DNA from 2 places in the Planococcus shenhongbingii genome. Region 1 is predicted to be linked to the other one. Evidence: a T-box and tRNA genes for the amino acid it is inferred to sense, from the RefSeq annotation. Region 1 holds a T-box; the other holds one or more tRNA genes.

What was found. The T-box of region 1 lies ahead of alaS (alanine--tRNA ligase). A T-box ahead of a tRNA ligase gene usually reads a tRNA of that ligase, here a tRNA-Ala.
Region 2: it encodes a tRNA-Ala, which carries the amino acid that the T-box ahead of alaS (alanine--tRNA ligase) is inferred to sense. The anticodon was not compared.

Annotation. Positions count from the first base shown of each region.
Region 1 covers NZ_CP129235.1:1,619,472-1,631,129, forward strand. Annotated here, with positions in the region: gene QWY16_RS08045 (cysteine desulfurase family protein) at 1-101, shown strand, start outside; gene mnmA (tRNA 2-thiouridine(34) synthase MnmA) at 116-1,234, shown strand; gene QWY16_RS08055 (tetratricopeptide repeat protein) at 1,249-1,908, shown strand; gene recD2 (SF1B family DNA helicase RecD2) at 1,932-4,373, shown strand; T-box leader at 4,631-4,841, shown strand; gene alaS (alanine--tRNA ligase) at 4,900-7,524, shown strand; gene QWY16_RS08070 (IreB family regulatory phosphoprotein) at 7,614-7,880, shown strand; gene ruvX (Holliday junction resolvase RuvX) at 7,883-8,299, shown strand; gene QWY16_RS08080 (DUF1292 domain-containing protein) at 8,313-8,621, shown strand; gene mltG (endolytic transglycosylase MltG) at 8,846-9,970, shown strand; gene QWY16_RS08090 (O-methyltransferase) at 10,249-10,869, shown strand; gene udk (uridine kinase) at 10,895-11,518, shown strand; gene greA (transcription elongation factor GreA) at 11,605-11,658, shown strand, end outside.
Region 2 covers NZ_CP129235.1:1,321,947-1,333,604, forward strand. Annotated here, with positions in the region: gene QWY16_RS06535 (MgtC/SapB family protein) at 1-660, opposite strand, end outside; gene QWY16_RS06540 (DMT family transporter) at 779-1,681, shown strand; rRNA gene QWY16_RS06545 (16S ribosomal RNA) at 2,015-3,567, shown strand; rRNA gene QWY16_RS06550 (23S ribosomal RNA) at 3,777-6,709, shown strand; rRNA gene rrf (5S ribosomal RNA) at 6,832-6,947, shown strand; tRNA gene QWY16_RS06560 (tRNA-Val) at 6,957-7,032, shown strand; tRNA gene QWY16_RS06565 (tRNA-Thr) at 7,045-7,120, shown strand; tRNA gene QWY16_RS06570 (tRNA-Lys) at 7,130-7,205, shown strand; tRNA gene QWY16_RS06575 (tRNA-Leu) at 7,229-7,313, shown strand; tRNA gene QWY16_RS06580 (tRNA-Gly) at 7,320-7,394, shown strand; tRNA gene QWY16_RS06585 (tRNA-Leu) at 7,423-7,511, shown strand; tRNA gene QWY16_RS06590 (tRNA-Arg) at 7,547-7,623, shown strand; tRNA gene QWY16_RS06595 (tRNA-Pro) at 7,652-7,728, shown strand; tRNA gene QWY16_RS06600 (tRNA-Ala) at 7,735-7,810, shown strand; tRNA gene QWY16_RS06605 (tRNA-Met) at 7,830-7,903, shown strand; tRNA gene QWY16_RS06610 (tRNA-Ile) at 7,912-7,988, shown strand; tRNA gene QWY16_RS06615 (tRNA-Ser) at 8,005-8,097, shown strand; tRNA gene QWY16_RS06620 (tRNA-Met) at 8,148-8,224, shown strand; tRNA gene QWY16_RS06625 (tRNA-Asp) at 8,229-8,304, shown strand; tRNA gene QWY16_RS06630 (tRNA-Phe) at 8,322-8,397, shown strand; tRNA gene QWY16_RS06635 (tRNA-Gly) at 8,405-8,478, shown strand; tRNA gene QWY16_RS06640 (tRNA-Ile) at 8,496-8,572, shown strand; tRNA gene QWY16_RS06645 (tRNA-Asn) at 8,574-8,648, shown strand; tRNA gene QWY16_RS06650 (tRNA-Ser) at 8,653-8,743, shown strand; tRNA gene QWY16_RS06655 (tRNA-Glu) at 8,750-8,821, shown strand; gene QWY16_RS06660 (isochorismate synthase) at 9,363-10,754, shown strand; gene menD (2-succinyl-5-enolpyruvyl-6-hydroxy-3-cyclohexene-1-carboxylic-acid synthase) at 10,741-11,658, shown strand, end outside.

The DNA of each region.
Region 1 (11,658 bases):
ATTCGATCCGCTTCAGTTTCGGCATCGGCTTGACCGAAGCACAAATAACAGAAGCTGCTGAAAAAACAGCTCAAATCAGTAAGCGCTTGGCGCTAAAATGAAAAGGTGATTATAAATGACTGCGAAAGCACCACAAGATATACGTGTTGTCGTCGGCATGTCCGGAGGGGTCGACTCTTCGGTTGCCGCGTATTTATTGAAAGAACAAGGCTATGACGTCATCGGAATCTTCATGAAAAACTGGGACGACACCGATGAAAACGGCGTCTGCACAGCGACGGATGATTATGAAGATGTGATCCGTGTCTGCAACCAAATCGGCATTCCGTATTATGCCGTCAACTTTGAAAAACAGTATTGGGACAAAGTGTTCACTTATTTCCTGGAAGAATACAAAGCCGGGCGCACGCCGAACCCAGACGTGATGTGCAATAAAGAAATCAAGTTCAAGGCATTCCTCGAGCATGCCCTTAGCCTCGGTGCGGATTATTTGGCGACCGGCCATTACGCACAAGTCGAGCATATGGAAAACGGCGAAACAAAAATGCTGCGCGGCAAAGACAATAACAAAGACCAGACGTATTTCCTGAACCAATTAAACCAGGAGCAATTGTCGAAAGTCATGTTCCCAATCGGCCATATGGAAAAGAAACGGGTGCGTGAAATCGCACTTGAAGCAGGGCTTGCCACAGCTACGAAAAAAGACTCAACCGGCATCTGCTTTATCGGCGAACGCAATTTCAAGGAATTCCTCGGCCAATATCTTCCGGCACAGCCTGGCTCAATGGAAACGCTTGACGGCGTGAAAAAAGGAAGCCATGATGGCTTGATGTATTACACCATCGGCCAGCGTCAAGGCCTCGGCATTGGCGGAGCAGGAGATCCGTGGTTTGTGATCGGCAAAGATTTGGAAAAGAATATTTTGTATGTCGGCCAGAATATCAATCATGAAGCGCTGTTCTCTGACAGCTTGACTGCAGTGAACTTGAGTTTTACATCTGATACGGCACCGACGGGAACATTAAAATGCACAGCGAAATTCCGTTACCGCCAAGCAGATGTTGGCGTAACAGTTGAATTTAAAGGCGAAGAAGCCATTGTGACATTTGACGAGCCCGTCCGTGCTATTACACCAGGACAAGCGGTTGTTTTTTATGACGGCGAAGAATGCCTGGGCGGCGGAACCATCGACCGCGTCTTTAAAAACGGCGCTCGTCTGGAATATGTAGGTTAATAGGAGAGACAATGATGAATTATAACGAAATCGGCATTCAAGCCCTTCAAGAAGGAAATACCGAAGAAGCGATCAAAGCTTTTACGCAGGCGATTGAAGAAGAACCGAACAATCCGCTAGGCTATATCAACTTCGGCCATGTATTGACGTCTATGGACGATGTAGAGCGGGCAGAGCGTTTTTTCCAAAAAGCGATTGTGCTGGATGAAACTTCGGCTACCGCATATTACGGCCTGGCCAATTTGTATTTCAATGGGGAACGCTATGCGGAAGCATTGAAATTATATGAAAAAGCAGTGCAATACGGCCTTGAAGGAGCGGACGCGCATTTCATGATCGGCAAATGCTTCGAGAAATTGGAGCAGCCGAAACTGGCGCTTCCGTACCTTCAGCGTGCGGTCGAATTAGACCCGGCTGATGTGCAAGCGCGCCTGAGCTACGGCATAACGCTTGCTTCCATGGAATTGTTCGAGCTGGCGGAACCGCAGTTTTTGCAGGTTCTGGAGCAGGATCCGGATCACGCGGATGCGCATTATAACCTCGGTGTTCTTTACGCGGTATCCACAGACCGCGTCCAAGATGCCATGCACCATTTGAAACAAGCTTATACACTTGATGACCGCAATGAAATGGCGCGTTATGCGTATGATATGATTGCTACAAAACTACAATAAAACTGTGAAAGGAGACGGCAGATATGACCGGACAAATTGATTTATTCCATGAAGAAGCACAATTCGTGTTAGGCCGGCCCGTCGTCTCGATTTTTCACAATCCCCAAAATTTATTTTCCATCGCCAAAGTGAAAATCCAGGAAACCAACACCTCCTATCCAGAAAAGGAAATCATCGTTTCTGGCTATTTCCCGAAACTGTCGCTTGAGGAACAATACCGTTTTACGGGGGCTGTGAAAAATCATCCGAAATATGGTGTTCAGTTCCAAGTGAAAACTTTTACAAAAGAAGTTCCGGAAACCGAACAAGGAATCATCCATTATTTGTCGAGTGATATGTTCAATGGCATCGGCCGCAAAACAGCGGAGACGATTGTCAAAAAACTCGGTAAAGAGGCCATCAAAAAGATTCTGGAAGACCCGGAAGCGCTCGATGCAGTGCCGCGTTTATCCGATGACAAAAAAGATACGATCCGCTCGACGCTGCAGATGAACCTGGGGCTGGAGCGAGTCATGATCCAGTTGAATGACTGGGGATTCGGCCCTCAAGTCGGCATGCGCATTTACCAGGCGTACCGGGAAGAAACGATCGATATTTTAACGAAGAACCCTTACCGGTTGATCGAAGAAATTGAAGGAATCGGGTTCCAGCGCGCCGATGAACTTGGCGCGAAACTCGGCATTACGGGAAGCCATCCGGACCGCATCAAAGCTTCGATTCTTCATTTATTGAACCAGGCTTCGCTGTCGGAAGGCCATGTTTATGTCGATGCCAAAACGCTGATTCCGCTTGTTAAAGAAATGCTTGAAATCAATCCGCGAGATGAAATACCGATTGAATTGATTTCAAAAGCGATGATTGAATTGAATGAAGAAGGCAAAGTGGCAGGGGAAAAAACCCGGCTTTATTTGCCGTCGCTTTATTATTCAGAACTGGGCATTGCAACGAAACTGGAAACGATGCTGGCTTCCCAAGCGAAGCGCGAACGTTTTCCTGCCTCGGAAGTGCGGCGGGCGCTTGGGGAAGCGGAAGAACGGCTCGAGGTCAATTATGCCGAAACGCAAGTGGAAGCCATTGAAAACAGCATCAACTCTTCGGTCATGATCTTGACCGGGGGGCCGGGAACCGGCAAAACGACGGTCGTCCGCGGCTTGGTCGAAGTGTATGCCGAACTTCACGGCTTGTCGCTCGATCCAAAAGACTATGCCAAGAAAAAAGAGCCGTTCCCCATCATTTTGGCGGCGCCAACAGGGCGGGCAGCGAAACGGCTCAGTGAATCGACGGACCTGCCAGCGATGACGATCCACCGTTTGCTCGGCTTTAATGGACAGGAAAAAGAAGAAGAAACCGAACGCGATATTGAAGGCCGGTTGATCATCATCGATGAAATGTCGATGGTTGATACGTGGCTGGCGCATCAATTGCTGAAAGCCGTTCCTGAAGATGCCCAGATCATTTTCGTCGGGGACCAAGATCAATTGCCGCCAGTCGGGCCGGGCCAAGTGCTGCGCGATTTATTGGAATCAAAACGCATCCCGACCGTCGAACTGACTGATATCTACCGGCAGTCCTCCGGATCATCGATCATTGAACTGGCCCACCAAATGAAAGTTGGCCAGTTGCCGGCCGATATCACGGCGAAAACAGCGGACCGTTCGTTCATTAAAGCGGGACCTGAACAAGTTCCGGAAGTGGTCGAAAAAGTAGTGAAAAGCGCTCTTGCTAAAGGCCATTCCATTAAAGACATCCAAGTGCTCGCGCCGATGTACAAAGGACCGGCCGGCATTGATGCACTTAACCGCATGATCCAGGAAATGGTCAATCCGAATCCGGACGGCAAACGGAAAGAACTGGTTTTCGGCGATATCTCATACCGCATCGGCGATAAAGTTCTGCAGCTCGTCAACCAGCCGGAAAGCAATGTTTTTAATGGCGACATGGGGGAAGTGGTCGCCATTATGAAAGCGAAAGAAACGGTCGAGAAGCAGGACATGCTGGTGGCTTCTTTTGACGGCATTGAAGTGGAATACCAGCGCAGCGACTTGAACCAGCTGACGCTCGCGTATTGCTGCTCGATCCATAAAGCACAAGGCTCGGAATTTCCGACGGTCATCATGCCCGTTGTCCGCAGCTATATGAAAATGCTGCGGCGCAATTTATTGTATACGGGAATCACGCGAAGCAAAGATTTCCTGATTCTTTGCGGCGATCCGCAGGTGTTCCGCTACGGTGTTGAACGGACAGATGATGTCCAGCGCATGACCACATTAAGAGAACGGCTGCAGCTGCCTGAAGAAGAAACGGCTGCCGCGGAAACTGAAGCTGAAACAAAAGAGAGCACCGTAGCCAGTGAAAAAGTTAAAGAACCGGCCGGCTCGGTGAGCTTGACGGCGGAAAACGCCAACACGATCCATCCGCTGATCGGCATGGAAGGCATCAAGCCGCAGGATTTTCTCGAAGCGTAAAACAAGCGTCCTCCGCGGGCGCTTTTTTTTCGGGGATTTTTCCGATAGAAGCGTATTTTGTTGGCTGCTGGTCGTATTTTAACTTTAACTGGGCGTATTTCGGCCGCAATGGAGCGTATTTTTGCATTTATCGAGCGTATTTCAAAATCACGCACTCTGCATGCCGAAAAATATATTTAATTCACAGAAAGCGCCAGTCCAATCGTCTCTATTGACACAGCAGAGCGTTTTTCTATATAATTCAATCTATATAAATAAACAACACACAGATGGAGACAGTATAAAATCCGCATCCGCTTAGAAAGAGGTTCCTCGGCTGAAAGAACCTTCGCCATGCAATTTTAGAAAGCTACTCCGGAGTGCAGCTAATCCCTGCCGTAAAGCCGCGTTAAGGCGTAATGAGAGACATGGGTGAAAGTTGCCTGTGTAATTAGGGTGGTACCGCGAAATAAAGCCTTCGTCCCTTGCGCAAGCGCAAGAGATGAAGGCTTTTTATTATGCTTAAGGAGGAAGACAGATGAAAACCATGAAGACGATGAAAGCTGCAGACATCAGAAGATTGTATCTCGAATTCTTTAAAGAAAAAGGCCATGACCAGGAGCCGAGCGCACCGCTTGTGCCATTTGAAGATCCTTCTTTGCTGTGGATCAACAGCGGTGTGGCAACACTGAAAAAATATTTTGACGGCCGTGTGATTCCGGAAAACCCGAGAATCGTCAACGCCCAAAAATCGATCCGGACAAACGATATCGAGAACGTCGGGAAAACAGCCCGCCACCATACATTTTTTGAAATGCTCGGAAACTTTTCAATCGGCGATTATTTTAAAAAAGAAGCGATCCACTGGGCTTGGGAATTCTTGACCGATGACCGTTGGATGGGCTTCGAACCGGAGAAGTTGTCCGTGACGATCCACCCGGAAGATGAAGAAGCATATGACATCTGGCTCAACGAAGTCGGAGTGCCGGCTGAACGCATCATCCGCTTGGAAGGGAATTTCTGGGATATCGGTGAAGGTCCGAGTGGCCCGAACTCCGAGATTTTCTATGACCGCGGTGAATCGTATGGCAGCGACTCGAACGACCCTGAATTGTATCCGGGAGGCGAGAATGACCGTTACCTGGAAGTCTGGAACTTGGTGTTCTCGCAGTTTAACCACAACCCGGACAATACTTACACACCGCTTCCGAAGCAGAACATCGACACCGGAATGGGGCTTGAGCGCATGGCTTCGGTTGTGCAGGACGTTCCGACAAACTACGATACCGATTTGTTCATGCCGATTATCCAGAAAACCGAACAGATTTCCGGCAAGAAATACGGGGAAGACGGGGAAGCCGACATGGCATTCAAAGTCATCGCTGACCATGTCCGCACCGTTGCTTTTGCAATCGGCGACGGCGCATTGCCATCCAACGAGGGCCGCGGCTATGTGTTAAGAAGACTGCTGCGCCGCGCTGTCCGCTATGCGAAGAAACTGGGCATTGAAAAACCGTTCATGTATGAATTGGTGCCGGTTGTGGGCGATATCATGAAAGACTTTTACCCTGAAGTCAATGAAAAACAGGATTTTATTATCCGTGTCATGAAATTGGAAGAAGAACGCTTCCACGAAACGCTTCACGACGGACTGGCGATTTTATCGTCGGTTGTCGAACAGCAAAAAGCGGCAGGTCATACGGAAATTCCGGGTGAAGATGCTTTCCGCCTTTACGATACGTACGGCTTCCCGGTGGAACTGACGGAAGAGTATGCGGAAGAAAGCGGCATGGCAATCGACCATGCGGGCTTTGAAGCGGCAATGCAAGCACAGCGCGACCGGGCACGAAAAGCGCGCCACAGCGTCAATTCGATGCAGACGCAATCCGAAGTGCTGGGCAGTATTACAGAGCCAAGCGAATTTATCGGCTATAGCTTAACGGCAGCTGAAGCGAATGTGCTGGCAATCATCAAAGACGGCGAACTGGCTGACAGTGCTCAAGAAGGCGAAGAAGTTCAAGTGATGTTGGACCAGACGCCATTTTATGCGGAAAGCGGCGGGCAGATTGCCGACCGCGGAACCTTGAGCAATGATTTGGTGCAGGTATCTGTGCTTGACGTTAAAAAAGCGCCAAACGGCCAAAACCTGCATTCGGTGCGTGTTGATTCGGGTGAATTGACAAAATCAGCTGTTTTTGCAGAAGTTGACGCAAGCGAACGCCGCCATACGGTGAAAAACCATACAGCGACACACTTATTGCACCAAGCGCTTAAAGATATTCTTGGAACGCATGTTAACCAAGCGGGATCATACGTTGGGCCAGACCGTCTGCGTTTTGACTTCTCGCATTTCGGGCAAGTAACAAAAGAAGAGCTCGAGCAGATTGAACAAATCGTCAACGAGAAAATTTGGAGCGGCATTGACGTCCAAACCGGCTACCATAACTTGCAGGAAGCAAAAGATATGGGAGCGATGGCGTTATTCGGCGAGAAATACGGCGACGTTGTCCGTGTGGTTGAAATCGGCGGCTACTCACTAGAACTTTGCGGCGGTGTCCATGTCGTCAACACTTCAGAAATCGGCGTCTTCAAGATTGTTTCAGAAAGCGGCATTGGTGCCGGCATCCGCCGCATCGAAGCGGTCACCGGCAAAGGGGCATATGAGAACTTGAAAGACAGCGAGCGGACGCTTGAAGAAGCGGCAAGCCTGATGAAAACATCTTCAAAAGACCTGGTCCAGAAAGTGCAGACGTTCCAGCAGGAAATGAAAGGGCTGCAGCGTGAAAACGAGTCGCTGATGGCGAAAATTTCAAATGCACAGTCTTCCGAATTATTGAGTTCTGCACGCCAAGTCGGCGATATTACGGTTCTTTCCACGAAAGTGGAAGCGAAAGACAATAACCAGCTGCGCCAGATCATGGATGACTTAAAGCAGAAGTTTGAAAAAGCGGTCATCGTTCTCGGTGCGACAGACGGCGAAAAAGTGATGCTGATTGCCGGCGTCACAAAAGATTTGACTGGCGGGAACTATCATGCCGGACAAATCGTCAAACACGTAGCAGAACAGTGCGGCGGCAAGGGCGGCGGCCGTCCAGATATGGCGATGGCAGGCGCAAAAAACCCGGAAAAACTGGGCGAAGCTTTGGAATCTGTCTACAACTTGCTCAAATAGGTTTAATAAATACCCAAAATCGTATATAATATAATTCAGACAGCGAGAGCGGTTTTCTCCTATCTAGATCCGAAAGCGAGGTGCTTGTCGTGAGTTCATTTGATCAAACTATGAAATTCAATCCGTCTGATGAATCGATGGAGCAGGAAGTGAAGCAAGTGATGCTTCAAGTCCATGCTGCACTTGAGGAAAAAGGCTATAACCCGATCAATCAGATTGTCGGATATTTATTATCAGGTGATCCGGCTTATATTCCTCGCCACCAGGATGCACGCAATATGATCCGCAAACTCGAGCGGGATGAAATTCTGGAAGAGCTTGTAAAGTTCTATATCAAAAAGAATAATGAGGAATAAGCATGAGAATAATGGGACTGGATGTCGGTTCAAAAACAATCGGAGTTGCCATCAGTGATGCGCTTGGCTGGACAGCCCAAGGCATCGAGACGGTTAAAATCAACGAGGCTGTAGGAGAGTATGGATTTGAGCGCTTAGGCGAATTGATCAAGTCTTATGAAGTCACCCAGGTCGTAGTCGGTTATCCGAAAAACATGAACAATTCAATTGGTCCGCGAGCAGAGGCATCGGAAAAGTTTGCAGCTTTGCTGGAAGAAGCGTATGCTATACCGGTGGTCCTTTGGGATGAACGTCTGACGACAATGGCGGCGGAGAAGATGCTGATTTCAGCTGACGTCAGCCGGAAAAACCGCAAAAAAGTGATCGACAAGATGGCAGCGGTCATGATTTTGCAAGGCTATCTTGATTTTAAAAAATAATGAGGTGACGCAAATGGAACACGGACAAGAACACATTACAGTCGTTGATGAAAACGGCAACGAGCAGCTATTTGAAGTACTATTCACATTTGACTCAGAACAATTCGGGAAATCGTATGTATTGTATTACCCGGTAGGCGCTGAAGAAGATGAAGATGGTGAAATTGAAATCCAAGCTTCTTCATTCACTGAAAACGAAGACACAGACGGCAAAATTGCTGGCGGCGAACTTCGCCCTGTTGAAACTGACGAAGAATGGGACATGATCGAAGAAATGCTGAACACGTTCCTTGACGAAGAAGAAGAAAACGAAGAGCTTTAATCTAATGGAGCAAGGGGCGGAATTGAAAGCAGATTCCGCCTTTTTCTTTTGTCTGGAATTAGGTATACTGATAAGGAGAAACTTCACTCAGTGGCGCTTCTTTATCTTTACGCAGATTAGATGAACAAATCGGGTTTTAACGGCCAGTGGACCTCCGCCTTTAAAAGCGGGGGACATACTGGCCTTTGAAACGGGGGAAAGCAAAAAGCTAAGGGGGGGAACCCGTGGACAAGCAGTCGAAAAAAGAAATAATGTTCGACCGGATGAGTGAAAAGAAAAAAGAAGTGAAAATCGTCCGTCGGATTGTGTTGATCATCACATTGGTCCTTTTGATTGTTGTGGGCATTGCAGGATTTCAAGCCTATAATTATGTGACTGATGCATTGAAGCCGGTAGACCCGGATTCAGAAAAAGTGGTGAACATCGAAGTGCCGATCGGCTCGAATTTGGACAGCATTTCCGCACTGCTGGAAGAAAACGGCCTTATCGCCGATGCGCGCATCTACAAGTATTACGTGAAATTCAAGAACCAGGCTGATTTCCAAGCCGGGACATACGGGCTGCTGCCTTCTATGACTCTTGATGAAATTACCGAAAGCTTGAAAACCGGAAAAGTCTACCGTGAACCGCTGTTCAATATTACGGTGCCTGAAGGCCTGACAATAGACGAAATCGCTGAAAATGTCATTGCCAAAAAGACAAAATTCACTGCTGAAGAATTTTTGGCTAAAGTGCAGGATCCACAGTACATTGATGAATTGATGGTCAAGTACCCGACTTTGCTGACAGATGAAATCAAAGGCGAGAATGTCCGTTATGCGTTAGAAGGCTATTTGTTCCCTGCCACCTACGCATTTTATGAAGAAGATCCATCGCTGAACTTAATAATTGAGCAAATGCTTGAAGCGACAGAGGCAAATGTCGTACAATATCAAGCGGTACTCGAAGAGATGGGGGAAACGCCGCATTGGCTCCTGACATTCGCGTCGCTGCTGGAAGAAGAAGCAACAGCACAGTCCGACCGGCAGACGATTGCCAGCGTGTTCTATAACCGCCTGGAAGCGGATATGCCGCTGCAGACAGACCCGACCGTCATTTATGCGATGGGAGAACACAAAGAACGTTTGTTCAATAAAGACTATCAATTTGAGCATCCTTATAGCACTTACACCAATAAAGGTTTGCCGCCCGGCCCGATTGCTTCAGCCGGAGCGTCGTCCATCCAGGCCGTATTAGACCCAGCCAATACAAAATATTTATATTTCCTTGCTGATTCTACCGGCAAAAATCATTTTGCTATAACTTATGACGAGCATTTAGCGAACCGCGACAAATACATCGGCCAATAAAGTGAAACTGCAATCCGCGGGAGTTTCACCCCCGCGGATTGCTAGTTGAACCAATCGGACTTTTACGGACAGTGGAGCTTCCGCTTAAAAAAGCGGGAGTCATACTGCCCGTTAAAGCGGGATAAAGAAGCCGGGTCTTTTGTTTCTGCTGCATGGCAGTTATAAGGACCTGCTGACGCAAGGTGAATAAAACAAGAAGGAGGCGGTCTCGCTTTCCTTCTTGTTTTATGTTAGTATAGGAAGTAATTTTTGCTGCAGGTAAAAAGGAGCTTTTAGGAATGGAAGATCATCAACAACTGCCGGAAATATTGGCGGCATTAAAAAACTATGCGGAACAGCATCATGTCCCGATCATGGAAGAACAAGGAATCAGCGAACTCATCGAGCTTTTGAAAAGCCAGCAGCCGAAATCGATTCTGGAAATTGGAGCCGCAATTGGGTTTTCAGCCATCAAAATGGCTTCTGAATTGCCGGATTGCACAGTCGATACCATCGAACGTGATGACGGCAGGTATAATAAAGCAGTGGAATTCATCGGGCAATCCGGTCTTGAAAACCAAATACGGATTTTTCATGGAGATGCGCTTGAGCTGGATTTGGACCTTTTAAAACCGGCATATGACGCTATTTTTATAGATGCCGCTAAAGGGCAATACGAACGGTTTTTTGAAAAATATGAAAAGCTTTTGTCTGAACGTGGAATTATTTATTGCGACAATATGCATATGCACGGTTTGTCAGAGCAGGAAATTTCAGAGGTTCCGAGAAGAAAACGGACGATGATCCGGAATTTAAGAAAATTTAAAGAATATATGTTAAATCACCCGTCTTACGAAACGACGCTGCTGTCTGCAGGAGATGGAATCATGATTTGCAGAAAAAAAGCGCAGGAAAAATAATGAAGTTTGCAAGGAGCTTGAAAGCATGTCTAAAAACCGTCCGGTCGTAATCGGAATTGCAGGTGGTTCGGGCTCAGGTAAAACGAGCGTGACGCATTCCATTTATGAAGTATTCAAAGATCACTCGGTAGTGGTGATCGAACAGGATTATTATTATAAAGATCAAAGCCATTTAGCGTTTGAAGAACGTTTGAAAACGAACTATGACCATCCGCTGGCATTTGATACAGATTTACTGATTGAACACATCAACAAATTGCTGCAACGGCAGCCGATAGAAAAACCGGTTTATAATTATGCGCTACATACGCGTTCTGATGAAACTGTATTGATTGAGCCAAAAGACGTCATCATTCTTGAAGGCATTCTGGTTCTGGAAGATCAGCGCCTCCGCGATTTGATGGACATTAAGCTGTTTGTGGATACGGATGCGGATTTGCGCATAATTCGCCGGTTGCTGCGCGACATCAACGAACGGGGACGGACCATCGATTCCGTAATTGATCAATATTTAAGCGTTGTGCGCCCTATGCATAACCAGTTTATCGAGCCGACAAAACGATATGCGGATGTGATTATTCCAGAAGGCGGGCAAAACGAAGTAGCAATTGATTTAATGGTTACAAAAATTAAAACAATTCTTGAATAGATTGACAGTTTATAATATGATGAGACCAGACTGGCGGGTGTTTACCAAAAATCATCCAAAGTCAGCAGTTTAAGGAGTGGGGAATAATGGCGAACGAAAAACAATTTCCAATGACAGCTGCAGGAAAGCAGAAGTTGGAG
Region 2 (11,658 bases), 300 kb from region 1:
TTGTTTGTCCTGTGAAAAGGAGGTCCGCATAATCAATTCATGTTTTTGCGGCTCGCCCTTTTCCTGTTGATCGGAAATAGAAAGAGTCTCGATCACGACACCAACTTTTTTTATATCTTCTACTATTGAAGCGATTGAGTTTTTTTCAGTAACAATAATCTTGATGATTGCCTCAATCATCTGTAGCCGCTTCGGACCGTATTTAAAGAGCAGGGGGGGGACGAGCTCAATCCCAATCAGAATAATCAGTACAGAGACAGCGGCTTCAATATAAAAACCTGCTGCTACCGCAATGCCGATTCCGCCGGCTCCCCAAATCATCGCTGCAGTTGTTAACCCGGAGATCGAATCATTGCCTCGCTTTAATATAACACCAGCTCCAAGAAAACCAATACCAGAAACTATTTGAGCTGCCAAACGAAGTGGATCCATTGTAATATTTACGTTGTCATGCTCGCTTCCTTTTGCAATATACGCAGACTCAATAGAGATGATGGTCAACAAACAACTGAAGGTGGCGATGACAATGCTCGTCTTTAAACCTACAGGCTTTCTTTTTAATTCCCTCTCTAAGCCGATTATTAAACTTAATAAAGCGGCTAAAAATAATTTTAGAAAAGTTTCAAGCGAGAAAACTTCAAGAGAAGAAAAAAGATCCACATGTTTAGCCTCCTTTCGTTTCGAGTATTGAAAAAGAAGATTGGACGTGTCACACTATTAAAAGTGTGAAATCCACTATGTATTTTCAAACAGAACTTAATAGAAAAGAGGCGTCAATATGGAAAGACCAGCGGTTCATCCCTTTATTCCCATCATCATCGGTGTTTTTTCAGTTGCTCTCTCAGCAATCTTTGTGAAAATGACATCTGCGGACTCTGGAGTTACCGCATTTTACCGAATGCTGTTTTCAATTCTCATCATGAGCCCAATCTTCTTTATGAAATATACCCATGAAATTAAAAAGCTAAGCAAAAGAGATTGGATTTTCACATCAATTGCAGGTGTTTTCTTGGCTTTTCACTTTATCTTATGGTTTGAATCATTGAACTATACTTCTGTTGCAAGCTCTACTGTGCTTGTTACGCTGCAGCCTTTATTTGCTTTTGCCGGTACCTATTTCTTTTTTAAAGAGAAAATTTCTTTAAAGACATTAATATCTGGAATGATTGCGGTGCTCGGAAGTGTTTTAATCGGTTATGGAGATTTTAAAGTCAGTGGATCAGCATTGTATGGAGATATATTAGCTCTGATTGCCTGTGCTTTAATAACAGCTTATCTTCTATTTGGGCAGGATGTTAGGAAGAGGCTGTCGTTAATTACATATACTTTTGTAGTTTATAGTTTTAGTACCATAACGTTATTCTTCTATATCGTATTCAAAGGAGAATCATTTGGTCCTTATCCAGCATCTGAGTGGATGTGGTTTTTATTGTTGGCAATAATCCCTAACTTGCTCGGACACACTTTATTTAATTGGGCGCTGAAGTGGGTAAGTACGAACGTGATTTCAATTGCTATTTTATTTGAGCCAGTAGGGGCTGCTGTATTAGCTTATTTCATACTGGGAGAGGTGTTGAGCTTAAGCCAGATTGTTGGCGGAAGTGTAGTATTGGCGGGAATCATTTTGTTCGTTGCAGATTACGAAAAAATAAAATCAATCTTTTTTAAGAAAAGGGGTTGATTTTATCCGCGTGGCGGTTTATATTTATACATGTCCTTAAGACGAGCGGAAAAAATATTTTGAAATAGTATTGACAACGTTTCGGAAGTAGGATATATTAATAAAGTCGCCAATGAGTGCGGCGTTCACAAAAGAAAACCTGAACCTTGAAAACTGAACAGCAAAACGTCAACAAAAATTGTTGAAGCGCCTTGGCGCGACAACGAATTTTCTGCGAGGATCGTCGCAAAGCGATCCGAGCAAACTTACTGATCAGCGCAAGCAGATCAAGCGAGATTGTGCGCATTCGTGCGGCAATCCCGCCAGCAGAACATTGAGCAATCAATTTCTTCTATAATGGAGAGTTTGATCCTGGCTCAGGACGAACGCTGGCGGCGTGCCTAATACATGCAAGTCGAGCGGAAAATTTGGAGCTTGCTCCAAGTTTTCAGCGGCGGACGGGTGAGTAACACGTGGGCAACCTGCCCTGCAGTTCGGGATAACTCCGGGAAACCGGGGCTAATACCGGATAGGTTCGGCTCCCGCCTGGGAGCCGACGGAAAGACGGCTCACGCTGTCGCTGCTGGATGGGCCCGCGGCGCATTAGCTAGTTGGGGGGGTAACGGCCTCCCAAGGCCACGATGCGTAGCCGACCTGAGAGGGTGATCGGCCACACTGGGACTGAGACACGGCCCAGACTCCTACGGGAGGCAGCAGTAGGGAATCTTCCGCAATGGACGCAAGTCTGACGGAGCAACGCCGCGTGAGTGATGAAGGTTTTCGGATCGTAAAACTCTGTTGTAAGGGAAGAAACCGTGCCGGAGTAACTGCCGGCACCTTGACGGTACCTTACCAGAAAGCCACGGCTAACTACGTGCCAGCAGCCGCGGTAATACGTAGGTGGCAAGCGTTGTCCGGAATTATTGGGCGTAAAGCGCGCGCAGGCGGTCCTTTAAGTCCGATGTGAAAGCCCACGGCTCAACCGTGGAGGGTCATTGGAAACTGGGGGACTTGAGTGCAGAAGAGGAAAGTGGAATTCCATGTGTAGCGGTGAAATGCGTAGAGATGTGGAGGAACACCAGTGGCGAAGGCGACTTTCTGGTCTGTAACTGACGCTGAGGCGCGAAAGCGTGGGGAGCAAACAGGATTAGATACCCTGGTAGTCCACGCCGTAAACGATGAGTGCTAAGTGTTAGGGGGTTTCCGCCCCTTAGTGCTGCAGCTAACGCATTAAGCACTCCGCCTGGGGAGTACGGCCGCAAGGCTGAAACTCAAAGGAATTGACGGGGGCCCGCACAAGCGGTGGAGCATGTGGTTTAATTCGAAGCAACGCGAAGAACCTTACCAGGTCTTGACATCCCGCTGCCCGCCTTGGAGACAAGGCTTTCCCTTCGGGGACAGCGGTGACAGGTGGTGCATGGTTGTCGTCAGCTCGTGTCGTGAGATGTTGGGTTAAGTCCCGCAACGAGCGCAACCCTTGATCTTAGTTGCCAGCATTCAGTTGGGCACTCTAAGGTGACTGCCGGTGACAAACCGGAGGAAGGTGGGGATGACGTCAAATCATCATGCCCCTTATGACCTGGGCTACACACGTGCTACAATGGACGGTACAAAGGGTCGCCAACCCGCGAGGGGGAGCCAATCCCAGAAAACCGTTCTCAGTTCGGATTGCAGGCTGCAACTCGCCTGCATGAAGCCGGAATCGCTAGTAATCGTGGATCAGCATGCCACGGTGAATACGTTCCCGGGCCTTGTACACACCGCCCGTCACACCACGAGAGTTTGTAACACCCGAAGTCGGTGAGGTAACCCCTTGTGGGAGCCAGCCGCCGAAGGTGGGACAGATGATTGGGGTGAAGTCGTAACAAGGTAGCCGTATCGGAAGGTGCGGCTGGATCACCTCCTTTCTAAGGATTACTTCGGAACGGAACCTCACGGTTCCGGTTGACGTTTTGCGTTCGGTTTTGAAGGTTCACACCTTGGCAGCGATGCCTTTTTTTGTGACTTTCAACAACTTGTTCTTTGAAAACTGGATATGACGACATTGAAACAAACGAAACAACGCAACACAAGTGATGAGACCGAGCGATCGGTCGACTTTCTATGTAACCAACTTGGTTAAGTTAGAAAGGGCGCACGGTGGATGCCTTGGCACTAGGAGCCGAAGAAGGACGGCACTAACACCGATATGCTCCGGGGAGCTGTAAGTGAGCATTGATCCGGAGATTTCCGAATGGGGGAACCCCCTGCCCGTAATGGGGCAGGATCCATGTGTGAATTCATAGCACATGAGAAGGCAGACCCAGGGAACTGAAACATCTAAGTACCTGGAGGAACAGAAAGCAAATGCGATTCCCTGAGTAGCGGCGAGCGAAACGGGAACAGCCCAAACCAAGAGGCTTGCCTCTTGGGGTTGTAGGACACTCAATACGGAGTTACAAAAGCACGCGTTAGGCGAAGCGACCTGGAACGGTCCGCGACACTGGGTAACAGCCCCGTAGCCGAAAAGGCGTGCCCTCCTGAGTGGATCCTGAGTACGGCGGAACACGTGAAATTCCGTCGGAATCCGGGAGGACCATCTCCCAAGGCTAAATACTCCCTAGTGACCGATAGTGAACCAGTACCGTGAGGGAAAGGTGAAAAGCACCCCGGAAGGGGAGTGAAACAGATCCTGAAACCGTGTGCCTACAACTAGTCAAAGCCCGTTCATGGGTGATGGCGTGCCTTTTGTAGAATGAACCGGCGAGTTACGATTGCATGCAAGGTTAAGATGAGAAGTCGGAGCCGCAGCGAAAGCGAGTCTGAACAGGGCGAATGAGTATGCAGTTGTAGACCCGAAACCAGGTGATCTACCCATGTCCAGGGTGAAGGTAAGGTAACACTTACTGGAGGCCCGAACCCACGCACGTTGAAAAGTGCGGGGATGAGGTGTGGGTAGCGGAGAAATTCCAATCGAACCTGGAGATAGCTGGTTCTCTCCGAAATAGCTTTAGGGCTAGCCTCAAGATTGAGAATCCTGGAGGTAGAGCACTGTTTGGACTAGGGGCCCATCCCGGGTTACCGAATTCAGACAAACTCCGAATGCCAGTGATTTATGCTTGGGAGTCAGACTGCGAGTGATAAGATCCGTAGTCAAGAGGGAAACAGCCCAGACCACCAGCTAAGGTCCCCAAATATCCGTTAAGTGGAAAAGGATGTGGCGTTGCTTAGACAACCAGGATGTTGGCTTAGAAGCAGCCATCATTTAAAGAGTGCGTAATAGCTCACTGGTCGAGTGACACTGCGCCGAAAATGTACCGGGGCTAAACGGATTACCGAAGCTGTGGATGGACATCAACGATGTCCGTGGTAGGAGAGCGTTCTAAGGGCGTTGAAGCGGAACCGGAAGGATTCGTGGAGCGCTTAGAAGTGAGAATGCCGGTATGAGTAACGAAAGACGGGTGAGAATCCCGTCCACCGAATGCCCAAGGTTTCCTGAGGAAGGCTCGTCCGCTCAGGGTCAGTCGGGACCTAAGTCGAGGCCGATAGGCGTAGACGATGGACAACAGGTTGATATTCCTGTACCACCTCCCCGCCGTTTGAGCAATGGGGGGACGCAGAAGGATAAGGCGAGCGCGCCGTTGGTTGAGCGCGTCCAAGCCGTGAGGCGGGAAATGAGGCAAATCCCATTTCCATAACGTTGAGCGGTGACGGCAAGGGGCGTATGCCCTGGAGTCCCTGATTTCACACTGCCAAGAAAAGCCTCTAGCGAGGCGGGAGGTGCCCGTACCGCAAACCGACACAGGTAGGCGAGAAGAGAATTCTAAGGTGAGCGAGTGAACTCTCGTTAAGGAACTCGGCAAAATGACCCCGTAACTTCGGGAGAAGGGGTGCTCTGGTAGGGTGAACAGCCCGAGAGAGCCGCAGTGAATAGGCCCAGGCGACTGTTTAGCAAAAACACAGGTCTCTGCCAAACCGTAAGGTGACGTATAGGGGCTGACGCCTGCCCGGTGCTGGAAGGTTAAGGGGAGTGCTTAGCGCAAGCGAAGGTGCGAACTGAAGCCCCAGTAAACGGCGGCCGTAACTATAACGGTCCTAAGGTAGCGAAATTCCTTGTCGGGTAAGTTCCGACCCGCACGAAAGGCGTAACGATCTGGGCACTGTCTCAACGAGAGACTCGGTGAAATTATAGTACCTGTGAAGATGCAGGTTACCCGCGACAGGACGGAAAGACCCCGTGGAGCTTTACTGTAGCCTGATATTGACTTTTGGTGCAACTTGTACAGGATAGGTAGGAGCCTTTGAGCCCGGAGCGCCAGCTTCGGGGGAGGCGTCGGTGGGATACTACCCTGGTTGTATTGAAATTCTAACCCGCACCCCTGATCGGGGTGGGAGACAGTGTCAGGCGGGCAGTTTGACTGGGGCGGTCGCCTCCTAAAGAGTAACGGAGGCGCCCAAAGGTTCCCTCAGAATGGTTGGAAATCATTCGCAGAGTGTAAAGGCACAAGGGAGCTTGACTGCGAGACGGACAGGTCGAGCAGGGTCGAAAGACGGGCTTAGTGATCCGGTGGTTCCGCATGGAAGGGCCATCGCTCAACGGATAAAAGCTACCCCGGGGATAACAGGCTTATCTCCCCCAAGAGTCCACATCGACGGGGAGGTTTGGCACCTCGATGTCGGCTCATCGCATCCTGGGGCTGTAGTCGGTCCCAAGGGTTGGGCTGTTCGCCCATTAAAGCGGTACGCGAGCTGGGTTCAGAACGTCGTGAGACAGTTCGGTCCCTATCCGTCGCGGGCGCAGGAAATTTGAGAGGAGCTGTCCTTAGTACGAGAGGACCGGGATGGACACACCGCTGGTGTACCAGTTGTTCCGCCAGGGGCATCGCTGGGTAGCTATGTGTGGCCGGGATAAGTGCTGAAAGCATCTAAGCACGAAGCCCCCCTCAAGATGAGATTTCCCATTGCGCAAGCAAGTAAGATCCCTCAAAGACGATGAGGTAGATAGGTTCGGGGTGGAAGCGCGGCGACGCGTGCAGCTGACGAATACTAATCGATCGAGGACTTAACCAAATACGTTTGTTCAATGTCGCATATCCGGTTTTGAAGGCGCAAGGCACAAGTTTTTTTCAAAAAAAGCTTGCAATCCCATCGGGGATTGGTATAATAAACCTTGTCTTTTAAAAACCAAACAGTCCAGTGATGATGGCAAAGAGGCCACACCCGTTCCCATCCCGAACACGGCAGTTAAGCTCTTTTGCGCCAATGGTAGTTGGGGGTTTCCCCCTGCGAGAGTAGGACATTGCTGGGCATACATAACGGAGGATTAGCTCAGCTGGGAGAGCATCTGCCTTACAAGCAGAGGGTCGGCGGTTCGATCCCGTCATCCTCCACCATTTTTCTCTGTCGCCGGAGTAGCTCAACTGGTAGAGCAACTGACTTGTAATCAGTAGGTTGAGGGTTCAAGTCCTTTCTCCGGCACCATTCCTGTTCGAGCCATTAGCTCAGTTGGTAGAGCATCTGACTTTTAATCAGAGGGTCGAAGGTTCGAATCCTTCATGGCTCACCATTTTTTCACAATTTCATTGCCACGCGGGTGTGGCGGAACTGGCAGACGCACTAGACTTAGGATCTAGCGCCTTCGGGCGTGGGGGTTCGACTCCCTTCACCCGCACCATTTTTTGCGGAAGTAGTTCAGTGGTAGAACGCCACCTTGCCAAGGTGGAGGTCGCGAGTTCGAACCTCGTCTTCCGCTCCAATTTTTTTGCACCAATAGCCGACCCTATGCCGGGGTGGCGGAACTGGCAGACGCACAGGACTTAAAATCCTGCGGTAGGTGACTACCGTACCGGTTCGATTCCGGTCCTCGGCACCATTTGGTTTTGCAAAAACCGTAGGTTTTCATCATATGCGCCCGTAGCTCAATTGGATAGAGTACTTGACTACGAATCAAGCGGTTAGAGGTTCGAGTCCTCTCGGGCGCGCCATATTTTTTCACCACTCAGCAATTCAGTTCGGGAAGTAGCTCAGCTTGGTAGAGCACTTGGTTTGGGACCAAGGGGTCGCAGGTTCGAATCCTGTCTTCCCGACCATTCAATGGGGCCTTAGCTCAGCTGGGAGAGCGCCTGCCTTGCACGCAGGAGGTCAGCGGTTCGATCCCGCTAGGCTCCACCAACTATATAATAAAGATCCTGGCGGCGTAGCTCAGCTGGCTAGAGCGTACGGTTCATACCCGTAAGGTCGGGGGTTCGATCCCCTCTGCCGCCACTTTTTTAGGACCTTTAGCTCAGTTGGTTAGAGCAGACGGCTCATAACCGTCCGGTCGCAGGTTCGAGTCCTGCAAGGTCCACCATTCATTTTATTAGCACGGAGGAATACCCAAGTTTGGCTGAAGGGATCGGTCTTGAAAACCGACAGGGGAGTCAAATCCCGCGGGGGTTCGAATCCCTCTTCCTCCTCCATTTTTTTCAAAATGTGTGGACTATCATTTTTATTTCTTCTATATTATTGTCGCGGGGTAGAGCAGTTCGGTAGCTCGTCGGGCTCATAACCCGGAGGTCGCAGGTTCAAATCCTGCCCCCGCAACCAAAATGGTCCCGTGGTGTAGCGGTTAACATGCCTGCCTGTCACGCAGGAGATCGCCGGTTCGATCCCGGTCGGGACCGCCATTTTTACATAACAAAATGGGTCAGTAGCTCAGTTGGTAGAGCATTAGATTGAAGCTCTAAGTGTCGGCGGTTCGATTCCGTCCTGACCCACCATTTTTTTGCGGGTGTAGTTTAGTGGTAAAACCTCAGCCTTCCAAGCTGATGATGAGAGTTCGATTCTCTTCACCCGCTCCATTAATTATTATACATATGGGCCTATAGCTCAGCTGGTTAGAGCGCACGCCTGATAAGCGTGAGGTCGATGGTTCGAGTCCATTTAGGCCCACCATTCCGAAGTAGCTCAGTGGTAGAGCACCGCACTGTTAATGCGATGGTCGTAGGTTCGAATCCTACCTTCGGAGCCATACTGGGGAAGTACTCAAGTGGCTGAAGAGGCGCCCCTGCTAAGGGTGTAGGTCGGGAAACCGGCGCGAGGGTTCAAATCCCTCCTTCTCCGCCAGTAATTGGCCCCTTGGTCAAGCGGTTAAGACACCGCCCTTTCACGGCGGTAACACGGGTTCGAATCCCGTAGGGGTCATACTAAAAGAGACATGCATTCTAATGCATGTCTCTTTTTTTGATAAAGTTCAATAAAGGAGTCACTTGATTTTAAAGTGGCTCTTTTTTTATTGCTAATGGCTTGAATGGAACGATAATTCTTTTTAAATGAAGTTTAGCTATGTATGGTTATACCGATTATGACAATGGCAAACACATTACAAAGAAAAACAGCTAAAAAAGCAATAGGTAGAAACCATACCTCTCTAGTCAATACAAAAAAATACTTCTAAAGACAATGCTGCTATCTTTATCATGATTGGCATGACTTTGAGAATCTCTTTACAAAAGTCTTTCAAGGTTAAAAGACAAGTTTATTGAATCATCCAGGCAGCCATTGTCAGCTAAAAATAATTGTGTCGTTCTGTACAATTTTCCCTTTGTATTCACCTTCAATTTCATTGGAAATACAGCAAATGTTGTGCTCAATTTAATAGAAAAGAGTATGATAGAAGATAGAGATTAAAAAGTGAAGCAGATTGCGATTTTTTACGCAACGAGTTTAAAACGGAGGGAAAAAGATGAATCCACAACAGAATTCATCGACAGAAAAATATACGAGTACGCGATATCTTGCGTACAGTTTTTACACAGAAACAATTGAAGTCTCCAGAATGTCGGCGTTGGCATTTTTTGAAGCAGGGGATAAGCATTATCAAGGAAAGCGAATGTTCTGGCAAAATCGTGAAAAGACATTTACCTTAGTTGGGCTTGGACATGCCCATGTTCTTGCTTCACCAAATCATCATGGACGGTTTGAAGAAATCAAGCAAGATTGGCAGAATTTGTGCAGCCAGATTGTTAATGAAGAAGCAGATGTGCAACCCATATTATTTGGCGGATTTTCATTTGATCCGTTAAATGAAAATCAAAGCGAATGGACCCATTTTCCACAAGCTTATTTTGCAGTGCCATCATTTCAAATGATAATTAAAGATGATCAGGCGTATGTCAGCATCAATTTAATTACAAATGAAGACGCCACCTTCAATGCATTTGAGGCTTTGCGGAAAGAACGTGATCGGCTGATCCATGCTGCCCAAGTTATGGAACGGCCGAAATACCAAAAACCGCTCGTAGTGGAACGTACTGAAATTAAGAAAGAGCAATACATGGACTCGATTACTAAAGTGACGGCTCTCATTAAAGCAAAACAAGCCGAAAAAGTGGTGATTGCACGTTCCCTGAGATTAGAATTTGAGCAGCCGCTTTCATCTGCGTCGGCTCTTTATCAAGTATCTGAAGAACAGCCTGAAAGTTTCCTATTTGGTTTGGAAGCACAAAATCAATTGTTCTTCGGTGCTACGCCGGAAAGGCTTGTAAAAGTGAAGGACCGGTTAGCCCTGTCTACATGTTTGGCAGGTTCCACTCCCCGAGGCAACACGGTGGAAAAGGATGAAAAGCTTGGCAATGAATTACTGAATGACAAAAAGAACCGCTCGGAACATCAATTTGTGGTTAACATGATCAGTGAAGTCTTTAACGAGCATAGTTCCCATATGTTTGTGCCAAAAACACCTAAATTAATGAAGATAAGGGATATTCAGCATCTTTATACACCGGTTGAAGGAGAATTGAAACCAGATTCGACTTTGTTCGATTTGGTTAAGGATTTGCATCCTACCCCGGCTCTTGGCGGTGAACCGAAACAGGAAGCGCTGAGCTTGATCCGCCAGTATGAAACGATGAACAGAGGATTTTATGCTGCGCCAATCGGTTGGATAGATGCAAAAGGCGACGGCGAGTTTGCAGTAGCCATCCGGTCAGCGCTGCTGAACGAAAAAGAAGCTTATTTGTATGCAGGAGGCGGGATTGTAGAAGATTCTACATCTGAGTCGGAGTATGCAGAAACTTGGGTTAAATTTAGACCAATGCTTCGTGCGCTTGGAGGTCAATTGAGTGACGAATCGTAAATCGTTAACAGAGTATGTATCAGCTTTTACACATTCACTTATACACTTAGGCGTCACAGATGTGGTCATTAGCCCGGGTTCCCGGTCAACGCCGCTTGCTTACGCATGTATGAAACAAGAAGGTTTGACTGTATACCGGCAGATTGATGAGCGTTCTGCGGCTTATTTTGCGCTGGGAATGGCTAAAGCATCCGGCAAGCCGGTCATGCTGCTTTGCACTTCAGGAACGGCTGCTGCTAACTATTTTCCTGCTGTTGTAGAAGCTTATTATGCAAGGGTTCCATTACTGGTCGTGACAGCAGACCGGCCGCCTGAATTGCGGGAAGTCGGTGCGCCGCAAGCTATTAATCAAATCAATTTATTTGGTTCCCATGTGAAATGGGCTGCTGATTTGCCGATGCCGGAAGAACAAAATCTATTGGAATTCCTGGCTCGCCATCTCCACCGGTCAGTTGCAACAGCAAAGACAGAACCAAAAGGGCCTGTCCATATAAATGTGCCATTTCGTGAACCGCTGCGCATCGACTTTGAGCAGAGCTATGTAAGCCGGGGCGAAATGATGCATTTCACTGGTGAACTTATAATAAATAAAGAAACAGAGGGATTTTTGCAGGGGTTATTGGAACAAGAGAGAGGGGTATTGGTGGTCGGAGAAATGACTGCTCCTATGCCGGAAACCTTTTGGGAATTTGTACAGAATTTGCAGTGGCCGGTTCTGGCAGATCCATTGTCCAATTTGCGTACTAATGTAAAACCGGATAATCAGCATTTGATCATCGATTCATATGATGCCATTTTGAAAAGTGAACAGTTCAAAGCTGCGATGATTCCAGATGTGGTCATCCGAATTGGTCCTCAACCGGTGTCGAAACCGCTGACATTGTATTTAGCCGCAATCAAACCC